Regions from separate parts of the Paenibacillus sp. 1-8 genome, predicted to be linked through region 2. Evidence: a T-box and tRNA genes for the amino acid it is inferred to sense, from the RefSeq annotation. Region 2 holds a T-box; the other holds one or more tRNA genes.
What was found. The T-box of region 2 lies ahead of trpS (tryptophan--tRNA ligase). A T-box ahead of a tRNA ligase gene usually reads a tRNA of that ligase, here a tRNA-Trp.
Positions count from the first base shown of each region.

Region 1: it encodes a tRNA-Trp, which carries the amino acid that the T-box ahead of trpS (tryptophan--tRNA ligase) is inferred to sense. The anticodon was not compared.

Region 1 covers NZ_CM149995.1:4,417,848-4,423,995, forward strand. The annotation lists gene AC0WRU_RS20375 (PspA/IM30 family protein) at 1-196, opposite strand, end outside; gene AC0WRU_RS20380 (PspC domain-containing protein) at 196-684, opposite strand; gene AC0WRU_RS20385 (PspA/IM30 family protein) at 692-1,360, opposite strand; gene AC0WRU_RS20390 (LiaF transmembrane domain-containing protein) at 1,451-1,762, opposite strand; partial or broken gene AC0WRU_RS20395 (MFS transporter) at 1,793-2,997, opposite strand; tRNA gene AC0WRU_RS20400 (tRNA-Leu) at 3,095-3,173, opposite strand; tRNA gene AC0WRU_RS20405 (tRNA-Cys) at 3,185-3,258, opposite strand; tRNA gene AC0WRU_RS20410 (tRNA-Gly) at 3,271-3,342, opposite strand; tRNA gene AC0WRU_RS20415 (tRNA-Gln) at 3,350-3,424, opposite strand; tRNA gene AC0WRU_RS20420 (tRNA-His) at 3,437-3,509, opposite strand; tRNA gene AC0WRU_RS20425 (tRNA-Trp) at 3,532-3,605, opposite strand; tRNA gene AC0WRU_RS20430 (tRNA-Tyr) at 3,613-3,698, opposite strand; tRNA gene AC0WRU_RS20435 (tRNA-Thr) at 3,704-3,779, opposite strand; tRNA gene AC0WRU_RS20440 (tRNA-Phe) at 3,802-3,874, opposite strand; tRNA gene AC0WRU_RS20445 (tRNA-Asp) at 3,914-3,990, opposite strand; tRNA gene AC0WRU_RS20450 (tRNA-Met) at 4,016-4,089, opposite strand; tRNA gene AC0WRU_RS20455 (tRNA-Val) at 4,117-4,192, opposite strand; tRNA gene AC0WRU_RS20460 (tRNA-Glu) at 4,262-4,333, opposite strand; tRNA gene AC0WRU_RS20465 (tRNA-Ser) at 4,351-4,442, opposite strand; tRNA gene AC0WRU_RS20470 (tRNA-Asn) at 4,446-4,521, opposite strand; rRNA gene AC0WRU_RS20475 (23S ribosomal RNA) at 4,588-6,148, opposite strand, start outside.
Region 2 covers NZ_CM149995.1:481,998-488,145, reverse strand. The annotation lists gene AC0WRU_RS02155 (glutamate-1-semialdehyde 2,1-aminomutase) at 1-432, shown strand, start outside; gene AC0WRU_RS02150 (DMT family transporter) at 675-1,634, shown strand; T-box leader at 1,680-1,988, shown strand; gene trpS (tryptophan--tRNA ligase) at 2,276-3,271, shown strand; gene AC0WRU_RS02140 (sensory rhodopsin transducer) at 3,449-3,853, opposite strand; gene AC0WRU_RS02135 (glycoside hydrolase family 88/105 protein) at 3,978-5,012, opposite strand; gene AC0WRU_RS02130 (rhamnogalacturonan acetylesterase) at 5,086-6,148, opposite strand, start outside.

The DNA of each region.
Region 1 (6,148 bases), 1.5 Mb from region 2:
GTACTGCTTCCTCCAAGCGCTGTTTCATGCGACGTTCATTTGCCATTTGCTTGGCTACCGTTACTTCGGCCTCGTGAATTTCCGCCTCCATATCGCGCAGATATTGGTTCAGCATAATAATCGGGTCTTCCACTTTATCCAGCACTTCATTCACCGATGCTCTTGTCATGTCCTTCATTCTTTTAAAGATTCCCATTATTTACGATCTCCCTTCTCGAATTGCTCTACTTTTTTGCGTAACTCTGCCAACTCTTTTTTCATTGCTTTTTTCTCGATATCTTCCATCATGGAATCCAGATCACTGTTAGGACCTGTGTTAAATTGGGATGAATGGCGGGCATCTTGACCAAAAGATTGGCTCGTATTACCGTATGCTCCACCTTGATTGTAGCCAGTTCCCGGTCCGTACTGCGATCCGGTGCTGTTCCCACCATAATAGCGTGAGTCCTGTTGGTTGTAAGGCCCGCTGTTGGGACCAAATCCTCCATCATAAGGAGATCTCGGCTCCTTGGAGATAACCAATGCCGCAATCACATAAATCATAAACGTGGTTCCTGCTGTAATAAAGAAACTGATCACAACCAGAATACGAATCCACGTTGAGTCCATCCCTGTTGCATCAGAAAGACCGCCGCATACACCTGTTAATACTCTATCCCGGTTTGATCGGTAAATTCGGGTCATAATCAACTTACTCCTTCCCGCTGTTGTTCAGCTTACTCTTCAGTCTCGCCCACTCTTGTTCGAGCAGCGATCCACCGCCTTGGACATTCAGCTGACTGCCTTCTCCCCGCCGCAAATCACGCAGGCTCAGCGTTTCTGCTTCCATATCTGCTACCCGGTCTTCCAAGCGGTTGAACATTCGGGGAACATTTCGTCCACCGTATGTACCTGCCCGTTCGTTCATCTGCTGCTGGAGTCTCAACGTTTGTACACGTGCCGCATAATACTGACGCTTGCTGTTTACCATTTGATATTCCGTTTTTAAGGTATCCAGCTGTTGCTCCAACTCACACAGGGATTCACGGCTCTGCTCCAACAGTTCTCTGTACTGTTCTTCTTTTTCCGCATACAACATTTTCTCCTGGAGGGCCAGTTTCGCAACATGCTCTTCATCAGCCTTTAAAGCCAACAGCGCCTGTTCCTCCCGTTTAATCTGCATGGACACTGCGTGATCCAACTGTTGCTTCATCTGTCTTGTGTGCAATGCGTATTGCTGATGAAGCTTTTCCGCTTCTGCAATATCCTTGCGGGTGTTATACAAGAACTGGTCAATCAGTTGTATCGGATCTTGACTTTGTTCCAAATGCTCATTAAAGGTCGCTACGGTAATATCACGCATTCTACGAAAAACACTCATTTGCGTCTGCTCCTTTCACATTTCGTATTTTCATATCTTCATACTTTCGTTTCTGTAATTCGCATTCACCCGCAAGCCCATCAATCTTAATTAATAACGTCTTCTGCGGTCGCTCAGCAGTGAAACACCGAATATGATTAACCCGATTGCCAGCAGTGGCCCCAAAAGCCAGGACAGTTTGCCAAGTAAAACGAGTACGCCAATTACAAGTACGATCCATCCGAAGACCACATTTCCTCTTTTCACACCGTAGTAACCTAACATGATCATCGCTATCGGGATTAAGTAACCGATCAAGTGTCCTACAAAGTGACCGAAAAACGGAGTAAACTTACCGAGCAGCATAATCGAACCCAATACAATCAGTACAATAGCCAACCCATTCCCTTTGTTAACTCTCATCATCTCTCACCGCCTTTCACTGTGTCTTGCTTATGTCCTTATTGTACGCTGATCTGGAGTTCTCCAAAACGGACCCCAGACGGTTTTTGAACCTAGACCTAAGTCGGGGGTGCATACAGACCTGCGGCTATACCCTCTATGTTTTTCTGCCGCACGGGCTGTTGGGTGTTGCTCACCCGCTTGCTTGGAGCCTAGTGAAAGGACGAGACAAGCCAGTAACACTATAGCTGCAACCATATAAGGCAAGTTAATATGAACATCAAACAGCAGTTCTGCAATCAGTGGTCCGATCACATTACCCAAACTTGTATAAGATGAGTTCATTCTAGCCACAAACCCCTGCTCATCCCCGGCCTGCCGTGACAAGGATGTGCTTACAGCCGGACGAAGGATGTCCATCACCAGAAAAACGATAAAAGTCGTCAACATAATCATGGCATACTGTTCGGCAAACAGTGTCAGAAAAATGAATAATCCCGCAACAGCCAGACAGATATGAATGATCTTTTTCTCGCCAAAACGATTAATAATCCAGCCAAATATAGTCGCTTGGACAATTGCCCCCAGAATGGAGCCTGTCGTTATAATGATGGCAATATCCATCAGTGTAAAACCATATTTATGGTCAACAAACAGTCCAAATACCGTTTCAAAGTTAGCTAAGCCAAAAGCAACGACAAATACAATGAGTAAACCCATGAAAAAAGGAGATTGATATGGCTTGGCAAATTGCTGCAAAAGGTTTTCTTTCTGACGTGGAAGCTCTCTATTGTACTGTTTCTTTTCCTTGCTTACGGATTCAGGCAGCACTAACAGGGAGAAGATGGCGGCTCCTGCCGCGCGAAGAAGGGAATGCGTATTCCATAGATGGCAAGCAAACCACCAATCCCTGGCCCGATTATGAAGCCTGTGTTAATCGCTGCATTGATCATGCCTATTCCCTTGCCTCTTTCCTCCAAACGAGGTCACCTCAGTGACATAGGCCATAATAGAAGGGTAAGCAACGCAACCCCTGCCCCGCCCATGATCCGTGCAACAAACAAGATAGGAATGGAACTCCCAAGTCCAATAACAAACTCAGATAACATGAAGATGAACATCCCAGTAACAATCAACTTTTTGCGTCCATAACGGTCAGACTACTTTCCTGACAATGGTGATAATAAAAGCTGTGTCAGCGCAAAAACAGCAATCATCAGTCCCATCGAGGAACGTTTCATCCCTAGCTCACTTATTATGTATTAAAAATTGCAGCCAGTATTATGATTAAAATCTAAAGAAAAAAGAGTTATGAAATTACTGATATCAGCAATTTCATAACTCTTTTTGGTATACCGGCGAGAGGACTCGAACCTCCACGGTTTCCCACTCGATTTTGAGTCGAGCGCGTCTGCCATTCCGCCACGCCGGCATATATAATTATGGAGGCGCCACCCAGACTCGAACTGGGGATAAAGCTTTTGCAGAGCTTTGCCTTACCACTTGGCTATGGCGCCAAAGTATAACGAAGCGGACGACGGGAATCGAACCCGCGACCCTCGCCTTGGCAAGGCGATGCTCTACCGCTGAGCCACGTCCGCATTAAGATGGCTGGGGATATAGGATTTGAACCTATGCATGACGGAGTCAAAGTCCGTTGCCTTACCGCTTGGCTAATCCCCACTAAAGGTAAAGGGCGACCGATGGGGCTTGAACCCACGAATGCCGGAGTCACAGTCCGGTGCGTTAACCACTTCGCCACGATCGCCGCAAAGACAAAAAAAAAAATTTGGCAGGGGCAGCAGGAATTGAACCCACACCAACGGTTTTGGAGACCGTTGTTCTACCTTTAAACTATGCCCCTATAAAACTGGTGGAGGATGATGGATTCGAACCACCGAACCCGTAAGGGAGCAGATTTACAGTCTGATGCGTTTGGCCACTTCGCTAATCCTCCAAAAATGGTGCCGGCGAGAGGACTTGAACCCCCAACCTACTGATTACAAGTCAGTTGCTCTACCAGTTGAGCTACACCGGCGCATAAATTATTCAATTAAAAGTGGCTCGGGACGGAATCGAACCGCCGACACGAGGATTTTCAGTCCTCTGCTCTACCGACTGAGCTACCGAGCCTTATTCTAAGGCTCTTCGACAAACATTGTATTACTAAAATGGCGGAACTGACGGGATTCGAACCCGCGATCTCCTGCGTGACAGGCAGGCATGTTAGGCCTCTACACCACAGTTCCAAGGGTATTTCCTAAGGGAAATTAATTGCGGGGACAGGATTTGAACCTGTGACCTTCGGGTTATGAGCCCGACGAGCTACCGAACTGCTCCACCCCGCGACAATAATAAGTATTCAATTTTCCAAGTGGTGGAGGCTGAGGGGCTCGAACCCCCGACCCTCTGCTTGTAAGGCAGATGCTCTCCCAGCTGAGCTAAGCCTCCACAACGCAACACTTCACATATTATACCATTAGAAGCTTTTTATTTCAAGCTCTTTTATAGAATAGTTAATGACCCGTAGGGGAATCGAACCCCTGTTACCTCCGTGAAAGGGAGGTGTCTTAACCGCTTGACCAACGGGCCACACAATAAATAATATCTGGCGGAGAGAGAGGGATTCGAACCCTCGAGACGCTTTTGGCGCCTACACGATTTCCAATCGTGCTCCTTCGGCCAACTCGGACACCTCTCCATATGGCTCCCCGAACAGGACTCGAACCTGTGACAACTCGATTAACAGTCGAGTGCTCTACCAACTGAGCTATCAGGGAATAACAGACATTTGTTTCAAGGTTACACCCTGAAAACTGGATCCGAAACTCCATTGCGTCTTATCTTAGGATAAGCCCTCGACCGATTAGTATTGGTCAGCTCCATGCATTACTGCACTTCCACCCCCAACCTATCTACCTCGTCGTCTTCAAGGGGTCTTACATACTGGGAAATCTCATCTTGAGGGGGGCTTCACGCTTAGATGCTTTCAGCGCTTATCCCTTCCGTACATAGCTACCCAGCGGTGCTCCTGGCGGAACAACTGGTACACCAGCGGTACGTCCATCCCGGTCCTCTCGTACTAAGGACAGCTCCTCTCAAATTTCCTACGCCCACGACAGATAGGGACCGAACTGTCTCACGACGTTCTGAACCCAGCTCGCGTACCGCTTTAATGGGCGAACAGCCCAACCCTTGGGACCTACTTCAGCCCCAGGATGCGATGAGCCGACATCGAGGTGCCAAACCTCCCCGTCGATGTGGACTCTTGGGGGAGATAAGCCTGTTATCCCCAGGGTAGCTTTTATCCGTTGAGCGATGGCCCTTCCATGCGGTACCACCGGATCACTAAGCCCGACTTTCGTCCCTGCTCGACTTGTAGGTCTCGCAGTCAAGCTCCCTTCTGCCTTTGCACTCTTCGAATGATTTCCAACCATTCTGAGGGAACCTTGGGGCGCCTCCGTTACTCTTTAGGAGGCGACCGCCCCAGTCAAACTGCCCACCTGACACTGTCCTCGTACCGGATCACGGTACCAAGTTAGAACCTAGATACGATCAGGGTGGTATCCCAAGGATGCCTCCTCTCAAGCTGGCGCTCAAGTCTCTTAGGCTCCCACCTATCCTGTACAGATCGTACCCAAATTCAATATCAAGCTGCAGTAAAGCTCCATGGGGTCTTTCCGTCTTGTCGCGGGTAACCTGCATCTTCACAGGTATTAAAATTTCACCGGATCTCTCGTTGAGACAGCGCCCAAGTCGTTACGCCATTCGTGCGGGTCAGAATTTACCTGACAAGGAATTTCGCTACCTTAGGACCGTTATAGTTACGGCCGCCGTTTACTGGGGCTTCGGTTCATAGCTTCGCCCCGAAGGACTTACCACTCCCCTTAACCTTCCAGCACCGGGCAGGCGTCAGCCCGTATACTTCGCCTTGCGGCTTCGCACAGACCTGTGTTTTTGCTAAACAGTCGCTTGGGCCTTTTCACTGCGGCCCCCTCGGGCTATTCACCCTACCGAGGCACCCCTTCTCCCGAAGTTACGGGGTCATTTTGCCGAGTTCCTTAACGAGAGTTCTTCCGCGCGCCTTAGAATTCTCTTCTCGCCTACCTGTGTCGGTTTGCGGTACGGGCACCTTCTCCTGGCTAGAGGCTTTTCTTGGCAGTCTGAGATCATGACCTTCGCTACTACAATTTTCGCTCCCCATCACAGCCCAGCCTTACGATGTGCGGATTTGCCTACACATCAGCCTCACTGCTTAGACGGACATCCATCAGTCCGCGTCACTACCCTACTGCGTCACCCCATTGCTCATAACGGATTACGGTGGTACAGGAATTTCGACCTGTTGTCCTTCGACTACGCCTATCGGCCTCGCCTTAGGTCCCGACTTACCCTGAGCGGACGAAC
Region 2 (6,148 bases):
GCTCCACTCGGCCCGGCTTATCAGGCGGGCACCATGGCGGGCAACCCGGCTTCCATCTCGTCAGGCATTGCATGCCTTGAAGTCCTTCAAGGCGAAGGCGTGTATGAAGAGATGGAACGTCTCGCTGTGAGACTGACGGATGGCATCGCTTCCTCAGCCGCACGCCATGGCGTGCCGTTGACGATTAACCGCATCCGTGGGGCATTCTCGACGCATTTCTGTGATCATCCAATCACGAACTACGATGAGGCGCAGGATACGGACGGCGAAGCGTTCGCTTCCTTCTTCCGCCATATGCTGGATCGCGGTATTCATCTGGCCCCATCGAAGTACGAAGCGTGGTTCCTCACAACGGCGCACACAGATGAAGACGTGGATGCTACGCTGGAAGCGGCGGACGATTCTTTCCGTGCGATGGCGCAAGGCAAGTAAGCAGATCAATAAATGATGGAATGCTGATAGGATAAGAGCCGGAAGCAGCTTTAAGGACTGGGATATCCCACCTTTGAGACTGCCTTCCGGCTTTTTTATTTTGCAAACTGTACCCGTACAGTTGTACGTTTTATGGATTGTATCAAGTGACGCCAAACGGGTATATTGGGAGGAGCAACATGTTGAAATCATTCAGGATAGGCTAATGAAAACAAATGCCTGAGCCATTACGGAGGTTTATCATGCACAGTCGTTCCAAAACGGGAGCCGCCTATCTGGCTGCTCTCAGCTATGCCGCTATACTCGGTTTTTCATTTTTGTTTGTGAAGCTGACGGTTACAGAGGCCAGCCCGCTGGATGTAATCGCCCACCGCTTTGCGTTGTCTTTTATCGTTTTGACGGTTCCGGTACTGTTGGGCTGGATCAAGATTAACATCACGCGGCGTGATATCCTGCGTATTTTACCGCTGGCGCTACTCTCGCCTTTAGTGTATTTTCCACTGCAAGCCTTCGGACTAATGAGCACCTCTTCATCGGAAGGCGGCATTATTCAGGCGATCGTTCCTATCTTCACGCTGCTGCTGGCGTCCTATTTTATTAAAGAGCGTACAACGGCTGTCCAAAAGCTTTCCTTGCTGCTCTCTGTAGCGGGCGTTATTTTTATATTCGTGATGAAAAGTGGAGCGCCGCTGGCTTCGAACAGCTTCGGAGGTATTCTTCTGCTCGTGCTATCTGCGATATGCCTCTCCGGCTATAATGTATTGGCACGTCCATTAACGCAAAAATACAATCCGCTGGAGCTAACCTACGTTACCTCCATTCTGGGATGTGTCGTTTTTAACTTGGTGGCACTGGGATATCATACGATAGATGGTTCCATGAGCGCTTATACCGCCCCACTGGTGAAGCTTGATTACTGGCTGGCTCTGGCCTATCTGGGGATTCTGTCAACGCTTATAACCTCGCTGCTATCGAGCTATGCATTGAAGCGAATTGAGGCGTCCAAAATGAGTGTCATCGGTAATTTGTCCACTCTCATATCCATGATTGCGGGTGCTTACATTTTGAAGGAGCAGCTCGCATACTATCACATTGTCGGGGCCGTTATTATTATTGTCGGGGTGTTGGGCACCAATTTTGGAGGTCAGAGAAGCTCCAAGCCGCGAAAAGCATCTGCTGCAAAGCCACTAAAAGTCGACTGAAAAGGGATGTACATTTCACTTGTGGAATGGTAAACTGTATAAAATTGTATGGCGATGATGAAAAGAAGTAGGCGGAAGAAGAAGCTTCAGAGAGTCGGCGTTGGGTGGGAGCCGATGTTTCGCTTCTGTTGAAATGGGTTTCGGAGCACCACGTTGAACACAGCTTCCCCTAGTGAAGTTGTTAGTAGGTAAGGCGGAATAGTCCATCCGTTATCAAGGGACAGGATATCGACGGTACTTAAAGGCAGCGTTAGCGCCTGATAAGAAGCACGTCCGTATCTGGTGAGAGGATCGTTGGTCAGAAGCCAACGGTCAATCCAGGTGGCACCGCGAAGCACAAGCTTCGTCCTCGGAACGCAATCGCTATGTCATAGCGTATTGCGATATTGCAGTAACGGCATAGACCGTATGCTGTGATGTTCCAGGGACGGAGCTTTTTTGTGTTGGTTTTTAAGCTGCATTTTTCTAGGATGAACTTTGGACTTGAAGGGAGGTGATGGCCGTGGAGGACGGCTGGTGGTGGCGGCTCGCCAATAGACGAGGTATTTGTATCCGGATGCCTGAAACAATGGATTCGTTCAGCGCATACCGTATTATTTTTGCAGCAGTTAATGACTTATTGAATTCAGGGAGGAAACCAAATGCAATCCACATCCGATATTATCCTGACTGGCGACCGTACGACTGGCAAGCTCCATCTCGGCCATTACATCGGCAGTCTGCGTAGCAGAACAGAGCTACAGTATGAATACCGCACCTTTCTAATTTTGGCTGATGTGCAGGCATTGACCACACATTTTGACCATCCCGACGTGTTAGCTACGAGCGTCCGTCAAGTTGCTCTCGACTATTTGGCAGCAGGCATCGACCCGAACCAGGCTACCCTTTTCATCCAGTCCATGATTCCTGAAATTGCGGAGCTGGCGCAATATTTTAGCATGTTCGTGACCGTCAATTCGCTGCGGCATAACCCGACGGTAAAAAATGAAGCCCGTCAACGAGGAACCGAGGATATGTACTATGGCTTTCTTGGCTATCCGGTTAGTCAGGCCGCAGATATCGCGATCTGCAAGGCGACTTTGGTTCCGGCGGGTGATGACCAGATTCCCCATATGGAGCAGGCGCGGAAAATCGTTCGCCGCTTCAATGAGCTGTACCGTCCGGTTCTGCCGGAGCCACGCATTTTGCAAGGCGGGCGGCTAACCGGGCTGGACGGTAACAGCAAAATGAGCAAAAGTCTGGGCAACGCGCTGTATCTCGACTCTTCCGCCCAGGAAGTCAGCACTAAGCTCGCGCGGGCGAAAACCGACCCGGCACGGCTGCGCAAGCATGATCCGGGGCATCCGGATATTTGTCCGGTGTACGAGTATCACCGTTATTTCCGTCAGGAAGGGATGATTGATATCCACGATCAGTGCTCCAAGGGAGCCATCGGCTGTACCGATTGCAAAAGGCTGGCGGCTCAGGCCGTAAATACGCTGCTGGAGCCGATGCGCGAACGGCGTAATACTTATGCGGCACGGCTGGGAGATATCGATGAAATTTTGATCGAGGGCACGCGGAAGGCTCAGGCTACGGCGCGGGAAACCATGCGTGAGGTACGGGATGCAATGGGGATCGGCTATTTTGATCGTTGACGCTTCTCAAGAATAATGAATACACAAAAAAATATCCAAAACTTTCATTTTTTTTATTCAGCTTATATACTACTGCTCTCTTTCAGACATGCCAAAAAGCCCCCGAAACCGCCGCACGAGCGAATCAGGGGCTTATAACTTCATATATATGATACATGCCTTCTTCAAGCCAATATCTCAGCCTTCAACCGGGTACGCCATGACGCTCATTAATGCCAGTTCCGGCTGTGTCGTGTCCAGTCTACTATATTGCACAATCACCGGCACATCGCTGGTGACCGTAATCGCATAAGGAATGCCTGCCAGAATCCGTTCACCATTCCTCTCCAAAGAGGCCGTGCGGATATGGCGGGTTCGCCTTCCTTCCACCACCTCGATCAATCCCTCCAGCGGCTCGCGGTCCTCAAAATAGATGTCTATACTCAGCTTGGCCGCACGGGTTCCGCAGTTCAGCACACATATACTCTCATGACTAAGCAGCTCTCCCCGGCTTTCGGGTGGAATATATCCATCGGGGATGACCCAAAATAAGCTGCCCCGCGGCTGGTTTACTTTTTCCTGAGGAAGCTCAGTATTTCCCATGCTATCCGACTCCTTTCACCTAAAATACTTGCGCATCCCTATGCTGTTCTCAAAAATAAATTGCTGGCAGTGAATCTGTCACAGTGTTTAATCCTGACGAGTCAGCCGCAAGCAACCTACCTTTCTACCCGAATGGATTCTCCTTGGTACGCAGCAATTGAGCCAGAAACGCAAGCGCCAGTCCTTGTCCCCAGCCCTGAATGCGTTTGTAGGGCACGTTACGGTAGCCGTCAATATCGTTCATCACGGCGGTTCCAGCGGATACACCCGTCACGGTGCCGTCCTCCTTGATTCGGGAAAGAATACCGTCGATCGCCTTTTGCGTGTATTTGTTAAACAATCGTCCCTGCATAAGCAAAGCTGTCGCAATGCCTGCGGAGCCCGAGGTTTCCAGATAGGAGGTTTCATCATTCAGCACCGTATGCCACAGCCCTTCCGGGGATTGCAGCCGCACCAGCGCACTGAGCTGGTCGCGCAGCGAACCGTCGATGATCATATAGGATGGATGCTGCACCTCCACAAATTTCAGCGCCTTTGCCATCGTGAGTGCCGCCCACGAATTTCCCCGCGCCCAGTATATCCCCGACATCCGGCTTTGGTTCGCATGATCCCAGCCGTGATAATACAGATTCGTATCCGGGTCCTGCAAAAATTCCTCATGCCCGTGATATTGACGGATACCGTCCTCCCAATATTCCCGGTTGCCCAGCAGATGGCCGATGCGCAGCAAATAGTAGCCCGCCATAAACATCGTATCCACCCACGCCTGCTGCGGAAATACGTCATGAAGTGAATTCACGGTATGCTGGAAAATGCCGTCGGCAAACCGCTCCGCTTTTTTGGCCAAAAATTCTGCCATCTCGATGGCGATATCAAGGTATTTTTGCTCACCTGTAGCCTGATACAGCGTCAGCAAGCAGTGTCCCACAGACACACCGTTCACCGAGAGCGGTGGAAGTCCATCCGCAATATTTTCATCGACCCATTCCTTTAATTTGGTCAAATACTTCTCGTTCCCGGTTGCTTCATAGGCTTCACACACCCCGTAAAAGGCTACGCCGCCAGGCCAATCCCAGCTATAGTGCATTTGAAACGTACGCTCCACCACCCGGTCGATCACCTGTTTAATTTGTTCCTCATTAAAAATCAGTGCAGGCATTTCTTCGTCTCCCCCTTTGGTAATTTTCACGTTAACTGCCTCCTTGACACCCGTTAGAGAAAAACCCGTCCGTCTATCGTAAATATATGCGTAAGGGTTGCAAATCCAGCTCCTTCACAGCATCCACCACCATGTCTGCAATACAGACCGCACCGTTCTCATGAAAATGTGTATTATCCTCCAAGCCACTGGAAAAGTTCAAATATTCACCAGGCAGCAGCCACATAAAAAGCTCTTTGCTTGCCTCGGGACCCAGCCGCTCATATAACTCCTGCGTGCGGGCAGCCAAGTCAATCAGAGGCACGTTCGCCTCTTCCGCCAGCTCACGAACCGCTGTTACATAGTCACCATGTGTGTCGGACAGCGTACCATCCCCGTTAAAAAAACGGCGGTGTACAGGTGTGACCAGCACTGGAGTAGCCTCATGACTTCTGGCTCCGTCAACGTAGAGGCGCAGATGCTCCTTATAGGTTGTAAAAGGCTCTGTAGCCCGTTCCGGGTCCGACTTCTGATCATTATGGCCGAACTGGATGAACAGGAAGTCTCCTGCTTTCATTTCAGCCAAAATGATGTCCAGCCGTCCTTCGTCCACGAAGCTTTTGGAGCTTCTTCCCGATACGGCGTGATTATCCACGCAGACATCATGCTTGAACAGGGCTGGCAAAGCCTGACCCCAGCCTGTATACGGATAGCCGGACGCATCCTGATCCGTAACCGTGGAATCTCCGGCTAGGAACAGCCGGAGGGTCTGTGGCGCTGGCGCAATCTCCAGCGCATTGAGCCGCGGGGCGGTACCCGATACGGCGAGGCGGAGCTTGCCGCCTCTGACGGGCACCGTAAACCGGGCCTCGGTGAACTGGCCCGGCAGCATGTGTAACGGGGGCAGCACATGCTTGCCCTCGCCCGCTTTGAGGCGTGTGAGCGTCTCTGCGAGCGGATCGCCGAGCAGCACGGTGACAAGATACGTCCCGTCCTCCGGTACATCGGCGACAAACGCTGCCCCCAGCGGGATGCAAAAGCTGCTTCGCAGCCGTGCGAGCATATCCTTAGGTGCGGATACGTCGGACATCTGCCTTTCCCGGCCATACACATGGTCTACGTCTTCAAACCCGTAGCCGTGCTCGGCAGTATACAGG